4 regions of the Comamonas guangdongensis genome follow, and region 2 is predicted to be linked to each of the others. Evidence: predicted binding sites of a transcription regulator. Region 2 holds the regulator's gene; each other region holds the start of a gene.
The links. Region 2 encodes FNR, which switches genes on or off when oxygen is low (the NO sensors DNR and NnrR bind a similar motif). Its sites were predicted from a motif close to TTGATNNNNATCAA; they were not measured.
Positions count from the first base shown of each region.

Region 1: AB6724_RS06375 (universal stress protein) is a predicted target of FNR. The motif match lies at 894-907, and genes of this name have one in related genera.
Region 3: AB6724_RS05525 (hemerythrin domain-containing protein) is a predicted target of FNR. The motif match lies at 1,024-1,037, and genes of this name have one in related genera.
Region 4: cyoA (ubiquinol oxidase subunit II) is a predicted target of FNR. The motif match lies at 1,173-1,186, and genes of this name have one in related genera.

Region 1 covers NZ_JBFYGN010000005.1:182,928-185,126, reverse strand. The annotation lists gene AB6724_RS06380 (2OG-Fe dioxygenase family protein) at 79-828, shown strand; gene AB6724_RS06375 (universal stress protein) at 1,002-1,439, shown strand; gene AB6724_RS06370 (Bug family tripartite tricarboxylate transporter substrate binding protein) at 1,602-2,199, opposite strand, start outside.
Region 2 covers NZ_JBFYGN010000021.1:33,281-35,479, forward strand. The annotation lists gene hemN (oxygen-independent coproporphyrinogen III oxidase) at 1-672, opposite strand, end outside; gene fnr (fumarate/nitrate reduction transcriptional regulator Fnr) at 944-1,666, shown strand; gene AB6724_RS16540 (hypothetical protein) at 1,731-1,994, opposite strand.
Region 3 covers NZ_JBFYGN010000004.1:244,910-247,108, forward strand. The annotation lists gene AB6724_RS05520 (MarC family protein) at 1-391, shown strand, start outside; gene AB6724_RS05525 (hemerythrin domain-containing protein) at 434-931, opposite strand; gene AB6724_RS05530 (ABC-type transport auxiliary lipoprotein family protein) at 1,058-1,744, opposite strand; gene AB6724_RS05535 (MlaD family protein) at 1,765-2,199, opposite strand, start outside.
Region 4 covers NZ_JBFYGN010000005.1:190,150-192,348, forward strand. The annotation lists gene AB6724_RS06405 (MFS transporter) at 1-943, opposite strand, end outside; gene cyoA (ubiquinol oxidase subunit II) at 1,281-2,199, shown strand, end outside.

The DNA.
Region 1 (2,199 bases), on a different contig from region 2:
TCGTCGCTGCAGCCTTGCGCAAATTTTGATGCCGCCCAGCCGCGAGCGCCGCCAGCGAGGAGTAAGCTTGCCCCACTTATGGCGCACATCATGTTTTCCCCTCCGTATATCGCTGCCGCGCAGGCGGCCCGGTCCCTGCGCGAGCATGGCTATGCCGTGCTGCAGCCCGAGGATTTCGCCCAGTGGCTGGGTCTGGGCCTGGACGATCTGCAGGCCATGGACGCCGACTGGCAGGGCCTGCCGCCCGATGCTTTTCTCAAGGATGGCGGACGCTACCGGCGTCGCCGCCATTCCTGCTTTGTGGCGCAGGCGGATGCGCTGGAGCAGGTGCCGCACCGTGCCCATTGGCAGCCCGTGGAATACAACGCCCTGCATGGCGGCATGCAGCGTCTGTTTGATCCGATGTTGCCGACGACCGTCCAAAGCCCGGCCTGGAGCCGCATGCTGCAGGCGCTGGCCCAGCTGTCCGACCAGGTGTTCTGCGCGCCAGGCCAGACCCAGCGCTGGTTTGTGGAGGCGCACCAGTTTCGCATCGACACCACGGACGGCATAGGCCGGCCCACGCCCGAGGGCGCGCACCGCGACGGCGTGGATCTGGTGGTAGTGATTCTGGTGGGACGCAAGGGTGTGAAGGGCGGCGAGACCCGGGTGTTCGAGGCCGCGGGCCCCAGCGGCCAGCGCTTTACCCTGACCGAGCCCTGGTCCGTGATGCTGCTCGACGATGCGCGCATGATTCATGAGACCACGCCCATACAGCCCGTGCAGCCCGGCGGCGTGCGCGATACGCTGGTACTGACCTATCGCCGCGGCGGCTTTCAGGGCGCCTAAGCCGTGGCCTGAAACAGGTCGAGGTGTCGCCCATCGAGGCCCGGGCTGGAGTCAGGGACTTGCGGTTGATGCAAGTCAATACGCGGGTGCATGATAGGAGCAGACTGCTTGCATCGAAACGGCGGCGGCTGCGTGAACCAGCGCTGCCAAGCATGAAGGAGAAGCACATGACCATGTTCAATCACATCCTGGTTCCCATCGACGGCTCCAAACCCTCGCTGCTCGCGGCCCGCAAGGCGGCCGAACTGGCCAAGGTGTTCGGCAGCGCCGTCACGGCGGTCTATGTGGTCGATCCCTACCCTTTCACCGGCGTGGGGGCGGACTTCGCCTACGGCCAGTCCCAGTATCTGAGCGCCGCCACGGCCGAGGCCAATGCGGCCCTGGATGCCGTCAAGGACATCATGCAGCAGGCCGGCGTCAACGTGAGCGCCCTCGTGGGCGAGGGCCATGCGGTCCATGACGGCATCGTGCGCACCATGGAAAGCGTGGGCGCCGACCTCATCGTCATGGGCTCCCAGGGCCGCCGCGGCCTCGAAAAGCTGGTGCTGGGCAGCGTCACCCAGCGCGTGCTGGGTGCAGTCAAGATCCCGGTGCTGGTCGTGCGCGAATAAGAGGCTGCACCTCCATGCAAAAGGCCTCCATCCGGAGGTCTTTCTTTTTGGGATGCCATGCTCAAAACAAGCATGTCCCAACCCAGGGGCAGCGAGCAAGGGCCGCCCCGCAGCGAAGATGCCGTCCCCCTTCAGGGGGAAGCGGCGCAGCCGCTCAGGGGGTTATTGAATCGTCGCCCCGGAGGCCTCGACGATGGCCTTGTTGGCCTTGAAGTCCGCCTGGAAGAATTTGTCGAAGGCCTGCACGCTCATGGCCTGGGGCTCGGCGCCCTGGGTCAGGATGGCTTCCTTGACCTCGGGCATGGCCAGCAGCTTGTTCACCTCGGCATTGACCTTGTTGACGATGGGCGTGGGCGTGTTCCTGGGCATGAAGATGCCATACCAGGTGCTCACATTGAAGCCCTTGAGGCCGGATTCGGCCAGGGTAGGCGTTTCGGGCAGCGAAGTGGAGCGGGCCGCCGAGGTCACGGCAATCGCGCGCAGCTTGCCGGACTTGATCTGGGCGATGGCCGAGGGCACGGAGGACACCAGCAGGTCCACATTGCCGGCCAGCGCGTCCATCATGGCCGGGTTGGAGCCCTTGTAGGGCACATGGGTCAGCGCAATGCCCGCGGCCTTTTCCAGCATCACGCCGGCCAGGTGGATGCTGGTGCCGTTGCCCGGCGAGCCATAGGTGATCTTGGCCGGGTTCTTCTTGGCCGCGGCAATCACGTCGGCCAGGGTCTTGTAGGGCGAGTTGGCCGCAGTGGCGATCACGATG
Region 2 (2,199 bases):
GGACTTCGGTGTCTGCTTGGGCAGGCCGTAGATCAGGTCCACATTGATGGAGACGAAGCCCAGCTCGCGCGCTTTTCCCACCAGCGCGAAGACCTGCTCGGCGGGCTGCACGCGGTGCACGGCTTTCTGCACCTCGGGGTCGAAATCCTGCACGCCAAAGCTCAGGCGATTGAAGCCCATGTCCTTGAGCACGGCCAGGCGCTCATTGCTCACGGTGCGCGGATCGACTTCGATCGAGTACTCGCCTGCGGGGTCCAGCTTGAAATGCTCGCGCATCAAGGCCATCAGCCGACGCAGCTCGTCGTCGCTGAAGAAGGTCGGCGTGCCGCCCCCCAGATGCAGCTGGCTCACCATCTGCCCTCTGCCGCAATGCTGGGTATGCATGGCAACTTCACGCGCCAGATAGTCCAGGTACTCTGCGGCCTTGTCATGATGCCTGGTGACGATCTTGTTGCAGGCGCAGTAGTAACACAGCGACTCGCAAAACGGCACATGCACATAAAGCGACAAAGGCAGGGCGCGGCTGCCGGAATGGGCTTTGCGTTGCTGCAGCGCCAATATATAGTCGTCGGGGCCGAAAGCCTCAACAAAACGGTCGGCTGTTGGAAACGACGTGTAGCGTGGCCCCGGTATATCAAAACGGCTTAGCAACTCGGGCGTGACTGCGGTCATAACTCTGGCGTCAGGGTGCGCTCACATTGCCTGCAACAAAGAGCTCTCATGACCTGGGATAGGCAACAAGTCTGAAGGCAGGTGCAGCAAACGCGGTTTTTTGAATGAATGCCTGCACTGTGCCCCAAGGCAAACCCCCTGTCCTTGACGAAAATCAAGGGACTCCAAGGCAAGGGCTGCGACAATTTGATCCATCTCATCTCAAACTACGAGGTCAATGACTGGCACGACGGCTAAAGCCAAGCCTGTGTGTGCCGTTGCTGCAAACCCCATGAATCTTCAAACCATCAAAGCATCCTGCTCCAACTGCAATCTGCGTGAACTGTGCATGCCCATGGGCTTGGACGATGAACAGATAGAGCGCATTGACGAAATCGTGGCCACGCGCCGCAAGGTCAAGCGCGGGGGGCTGCTGTTTCGCAATGGCGAAGAATTCACCTCGCTGTATGCGATCCGCACCGGTTTCTTCAAGACCTGCGTGGCCACCGAAGATGGGCGCGACCAAGTAACCGGCTTTCAGATGGCGGGCGAAATCATAGGCCTGGACGGCATCGTCAACGATCACCACACCTGCGACGCCGTGGCGCTGGAAGACGCCGAAGTCTGCGTGATGCCCTTCGACAAGCTCGAGCAGCTCTCGCGCGAGGTCACGGCGCTGCAAAACCATGTGCACAAGGTCATGAGCCGCGAAATCGTGCGCGAGCACGGCGTGATGCTGCTGCTGGGCAGCATGCGCGCCGAAGAGCGCCTCGCGGCCTTTGTGCTCAATCTCGTGCAGCGCCTGTCGGCGCGCGGCTTTTCCAAGTCCGAGCTAGTGCTGCGCATGACGCGCGAGGAGATCGGCAGCTATCTGGGTCTGAAACTGGAGACCGTGAGCCGCACCTTCTCCAAGTTTGCCGAGGACGGCATCCTCGAGGTCAAGCAGCGCCACCTGCGGATTCTCGACACCGACGCGCTCAAGCGTATCGTCAACAGCCAGCAGTGCCAGAGCTGAGCCCTTCCCTCCCACAAGCACAAAGCCCGCACGCAGCGGGCTTTGTTTTTGCGGCCTCGGCGCCCTACTCCACCCAGGGCTCGGAGACTATGCCGCCGTTGAGCTCATGCGCCGAGCGCGCCAGCATCCTGGTCATCAGGCTGCCCACCATGGTGACCAGCCAGAAGACGAAGAAGCCCACCGTATAGATGGCGCTGCGCGACCACTCGAGGGGGGCGCCCATCCAGTGCGCATCCAGCGGGTCCACAAACGCAAAAACCACCATTTCCATGATCGCCGCGGCCAGAAAGGCAGGCCAGGCAATCCACATCCAGCTGCGAGCGTCCATCACGAATCTCCTTGGGCTGTGGGGGCAATGCCATTTTGCACAAGGATGGAGATCGCAGACCGGGGGCATGCACCAAGGCGGGAAACCCTGAACCGCTATGTTTTAGAGAGCTTACAGCGCCTGCCTCTCATTGATTTTCCACCTCAAATCACCTGAAAATCATGAAGAACCAGCGCAGAGCGCTCATGTTTTGAGAGTCCTGCCA
Region 3 (2,199 bases), on a different contig from region 2:
CAACTCGCGCCCGGCCGAGGACCGCCCCAACAACAGCACGCTGGAGGCCGGCGTGGAAAAAGCCGCCGAGGGCAACAGCATTGCCGTGGTGCCGCTGACCATTCCGCTGCTGACCGGCCCCGCGGCCATGTCCACCGTGGTGATCTATGCCGATCAGGCGCGCTCCATCTGGCAGCATCTGGCCCTGCTCGGCTATGGCGTGGTGGTGGCCATCGCCATCATGGTCTGCTTCTCGCTGGCCGACCCCATAGCCCGTGCGCTGGGCAAGACCGGCATCAATGTGATGACCCGGCTCATGGGGCTGATCCTGGCGGCCCTGGCCATCGAGGTGATGACGGGGGGGCTGATCAAGATCTTCCCCATCTTGGCCTCGCCCGCGATATATCCGTGACCCCCTGAGGCGCTTCGCGCCTTCCCAAGGGGCGGCGCCGTCTTAAGCGGCGGCTTCTTCTTTGTGTTCTGTGCTGCCGCAGGCTCCGCCACAGCCGGTGATAGGCTGCTCGGGCAATGCCTGGGGCGCCAGCAGCTGGCCCGTGACGGGGTCGAAGCCCGTGCGGCGCAGATGCAGGGCCAGGGCCGCATCCATGTTCTGGGCATGGTGGCTGAACCAGGGCCCGAGCTCGGCCGCCATATGGCGAATCGTGGCCAGGTCTCCCTGCGCGCCCTTGAGCGCACCCTCGCGCATCACGGCCAGCACCACCTTGTGCTGCTGGCTGTGGCAGTTGCCCGTGGCAAAGCCCGTGGTCTGCATCCAGCGGTCTTCCTGGTCAAAGTGCTGCTGGGTATGGGCGATCAGTTCACCCCAGAGGGCGCACAGGCTCTCATCGGGGGCGGCTTCCACCCTGGCCAGCAGGGCCACAAACTCTTCATGCACCGCATCCATGGCGGGCAGGTCCAGGATGAGAGCGGCATTCCATTCGAGGCTGGCCATGGCGGTTCCTTGTTCGGGATTGAGGACTCTGCAGCTTAGAAAGCCTGCGCCATCCCGCCATTGACCCACATCAGCAAAACCGCCTGCCGCGCTTGCCCTAGATCAAGCCTATCCTGTCATGCAGGGTCAGCGGCCCTGGCTCTGCAGCCAGCGGCTGAGCTGGTCGACCGCCTCATCCACGGCCAGCGCCATGGCCCGGGCTCCGCCCGCGGCATCCGCGCTTGCGGCCGGCGCCTGGGCGATGAACACCTGCTGGCCCAGCAGGCTGTTGCCCACGCCGCCGTCGGTGCGGCCGATCAGGCTGGCGCTCAGGCGCACCACGGCCCGGCTGCTCTGGGCGCTGTCAAAGACCTGGCTGAACTCGTCCACATCCACGCGCAGCATGGCCACGGCGCGCTTGTCGGCGGGCGCCATGCTCACATTGTCCCGGCCCGAGAGAATGGGCCGTACCGCCCCCAGGCGGATGCGCAGCCGCTGCTCCAGCATCTGGGCCGGAGGCAGACTCCAGCGCGCATTCTGATAGGCCAGCAGCTGCTGGCCATCGGCGTAGCCGAGCCGGTAAAACATGGCGGTCAGACCTTCGGGCAGGCCCGGGGTCTGGACTTCGGCCAGCACCAGCGGCAGAGCATCGGCCCGGCGCGCCGCCGCACCGGGCTGGGAGGCGCTCAGATCGCTGAGCCCCAGGTCATAGCGTGTGGGCTGGGTGGGCGCGGTAGGCAGGCCCGAGCAGGCGGCCAGCGCCAGCACCAGCGCGCAGCCGCTGAGCACACGCATCATGCTGCGCCCGGAGATGGAGAGGTTTTGCAATGCCATGGCGGTTCCTTGTTTGCGTGTCACTTCGCCGCGGCCGGGGCCGCAAAGCCGGCCTCGCCGGGGCCGGGCTGTCCCACGCCCAGGCCGTAGATCACGGCCTGGGGGTTGTCGCTGAAGCGGCCGGCGGCCGTCCCCATGCGGCGCACCGCGCGGGAGACCTCATCCGCCGCACCGTTGATGCGCGGCAAGGTGTTGCGGCCCAGAGAATCCGCGGCCTGCGTCAGTGCCTGCGTGCCTTGCGCAATCTGCTGCAGCGGGCCGTCGGGCGCATTGACCCGGCGCACGGTCTGCTGCAGATCGGTGGCCACACCCGTGGCCGCGTCGCCGGCCCGGGTCAGCGAGTGCAGAGTCTGGCGCGCATCCGCCGTAAGTTCGGGGAAGCCTGCGGCGGTCTTGTTCATGGTGGCCGCTAGCTTGTTGACGCCGTCGGCCGCGGCCGCGATATTGTCCAGCGC
Region 4 (2,199 bases), on a different contig from region 2:
ACATGATGGCTCCGGCCGCAAGCACGGCGCCTATGATCTGCACCACCAGCACCTCCGTCACCGACTGGTTGGAGTACATGGAGATCCAGGACAGCGGGAAGACGGTCACCAGATGGAACAGCGCAAAGCTGGCCAGGGCTGCAAAAGCGCCGATCATCACGTTGCGGCCTTCGTCGCGCATCAGGCTGGTCACGCCGATGGGCTCAAGCTCCCGCTCCTGCAGCATCTGCACATAGGATTGGCCCACCACCAGGCGCAGGCGCGCAAACAGGGCCACCACGTTGATGGCAAAAGCCACGCAGAAGGGATAGCGCCAGCCCCAGCTCAGGAAATCCTCAGCGCTCAGGCTCGCATAGAAATAGGCAAAAAGCGCGGCGGCGATGACGAAACCCACGGGCGCGCCCAGCTGGCCGATCATCGAATACCAGCCGCGGCGATTCTTGGGGGCCGACATGGCCAGCAGCGACGGCAGCCCGTCCCAGGAGCCGCCCAGAGCCAGGCCCTGGCCGACGCGCAGCACCATCAGTGCCCAGACGGCTTTCATGCCGGCGTCATGATAGCTGGGCAGAAAAGTCATGCCCACGGTGCAGACCCCGAGCAGGAACAGGGCCAGCGTCAGCTTGGTCGCGCGGCCCCAGCGCCGTTGCACGGCCATGGACAGCGCCGTGCCGACGGGACGCGCCACAAAGGCCAGGGAGAAGATCGCGAACGCGGCCAGCGTGCCATCGAGCTTGGACAGATAGGGGAACAGCAGCGCCGGAAACACCAGAACGCAGGCGATGCCGAATACAAAGAAGTCGAAATACTCGGAAGATCGTCCGATGATCACGCCGACGGCAATCTCGCCGGGAGTCACATCCTCATCGGTCTGCGCGTAGCCCAGTTTTTCGAAATGGTCGTAGTCTTGCTGAGTAAGACCAATGGACGGGTTCAGGCTTGTCATATGGTGTATCTCCTTGTCTTACTTGCTGTCGCTGGGACGCTTTCCGTTCTACGCCCAAGCATGTGCAGCTGCAATAGAGTTTTTGCCCCGGGTGCTGTCGGCCAGGGGCCAGCCGGGCTGGCCTCATGGGGCCGGTTCTGACAATTGCAAGCTTTTTTGCGCCAGCGAGTACACTGCTGTCCGAGACAGCTAAACCCTTGTCGCATAGCGCATTTTGATATCCTGCGGTTTGACCTTGGACAAAATGTCCAATGGACAAACACCCGGTTCGTATTACATTCGCCCAGATCCAGTAATCCGCGTTTACACCTAAGCGCGACTTTGTCACGCCCAAAGCATGTTAAAAATCAAGGAAATCCGTGGGCCCGCGTGGCTCTCAGCGGCCGCTTTGACCGCAACCCTCGCCGGTTGCAGCAAAGCCGTCGTGCTCAATCCAGCTGGCGACATTGCCAAGCAACAAGGCGATCTGGTCATTACGGCCACCTTGCTGATGCTGCTCATCATCGTCCCCGTCATCTTTCTGACCCTGCTGTTTGCCTGGAAGTACCGCCAGTCCAACACCGAGGCCAAGTACGATCCCGAATGGCACCACTCCACCGCGCTGGAGCTGGTGATCTGGACCGTGCCGCTGCTGATCATCATCGCTCTGGGCGCCATCACCTGGATCAGCACCCACAAGCTCGACCCCTATCGTCCGCTGGACCGCATCTCCGAGACCAAGCCCCTGTCGGCCGACGTCAAGCCCCTGGAAGTGCAAGTGGTTTCCATGGACTGGAAATGGCTGTTCTTCTACCCCGAACAAGGCATTGCGACCGTGAACGAGGTGGCTGCTCCCGTGGATCGCCCGATTCACTTCAAGCTGACCGCCTCCGACACCATGAGCGCCTTCTACGTGCCTGACCTGGCCGGCATGATCTACACCATGCCCGGCATGCAGACCGAACTCCACGCCGTGATCAACAAGCCCGGCATCTACGGTGGCAAGGCTTCGCACTACAGCGGCGCCGGTTTCGCCGGCATGACCTTCAAGTTCCACGGCGTGAGCAACGAAGAGTTCGCACAATGGGTTGCCAAGGCCAAGACCGAAGGCAAGGTGCTGACCCGCGAGGCCTATCTGGATCTGGCCAAGCCCAGCGAACGCAACCCCGTCGAGCGCTTCTCCTCCGTGGCCGAAGGCCTGTACGACAAGGTGCTCAACCGCTGCGTCGAAGACGGCAAGATGTGCATGCACCACATGATGGCCATCGACGCTGCGG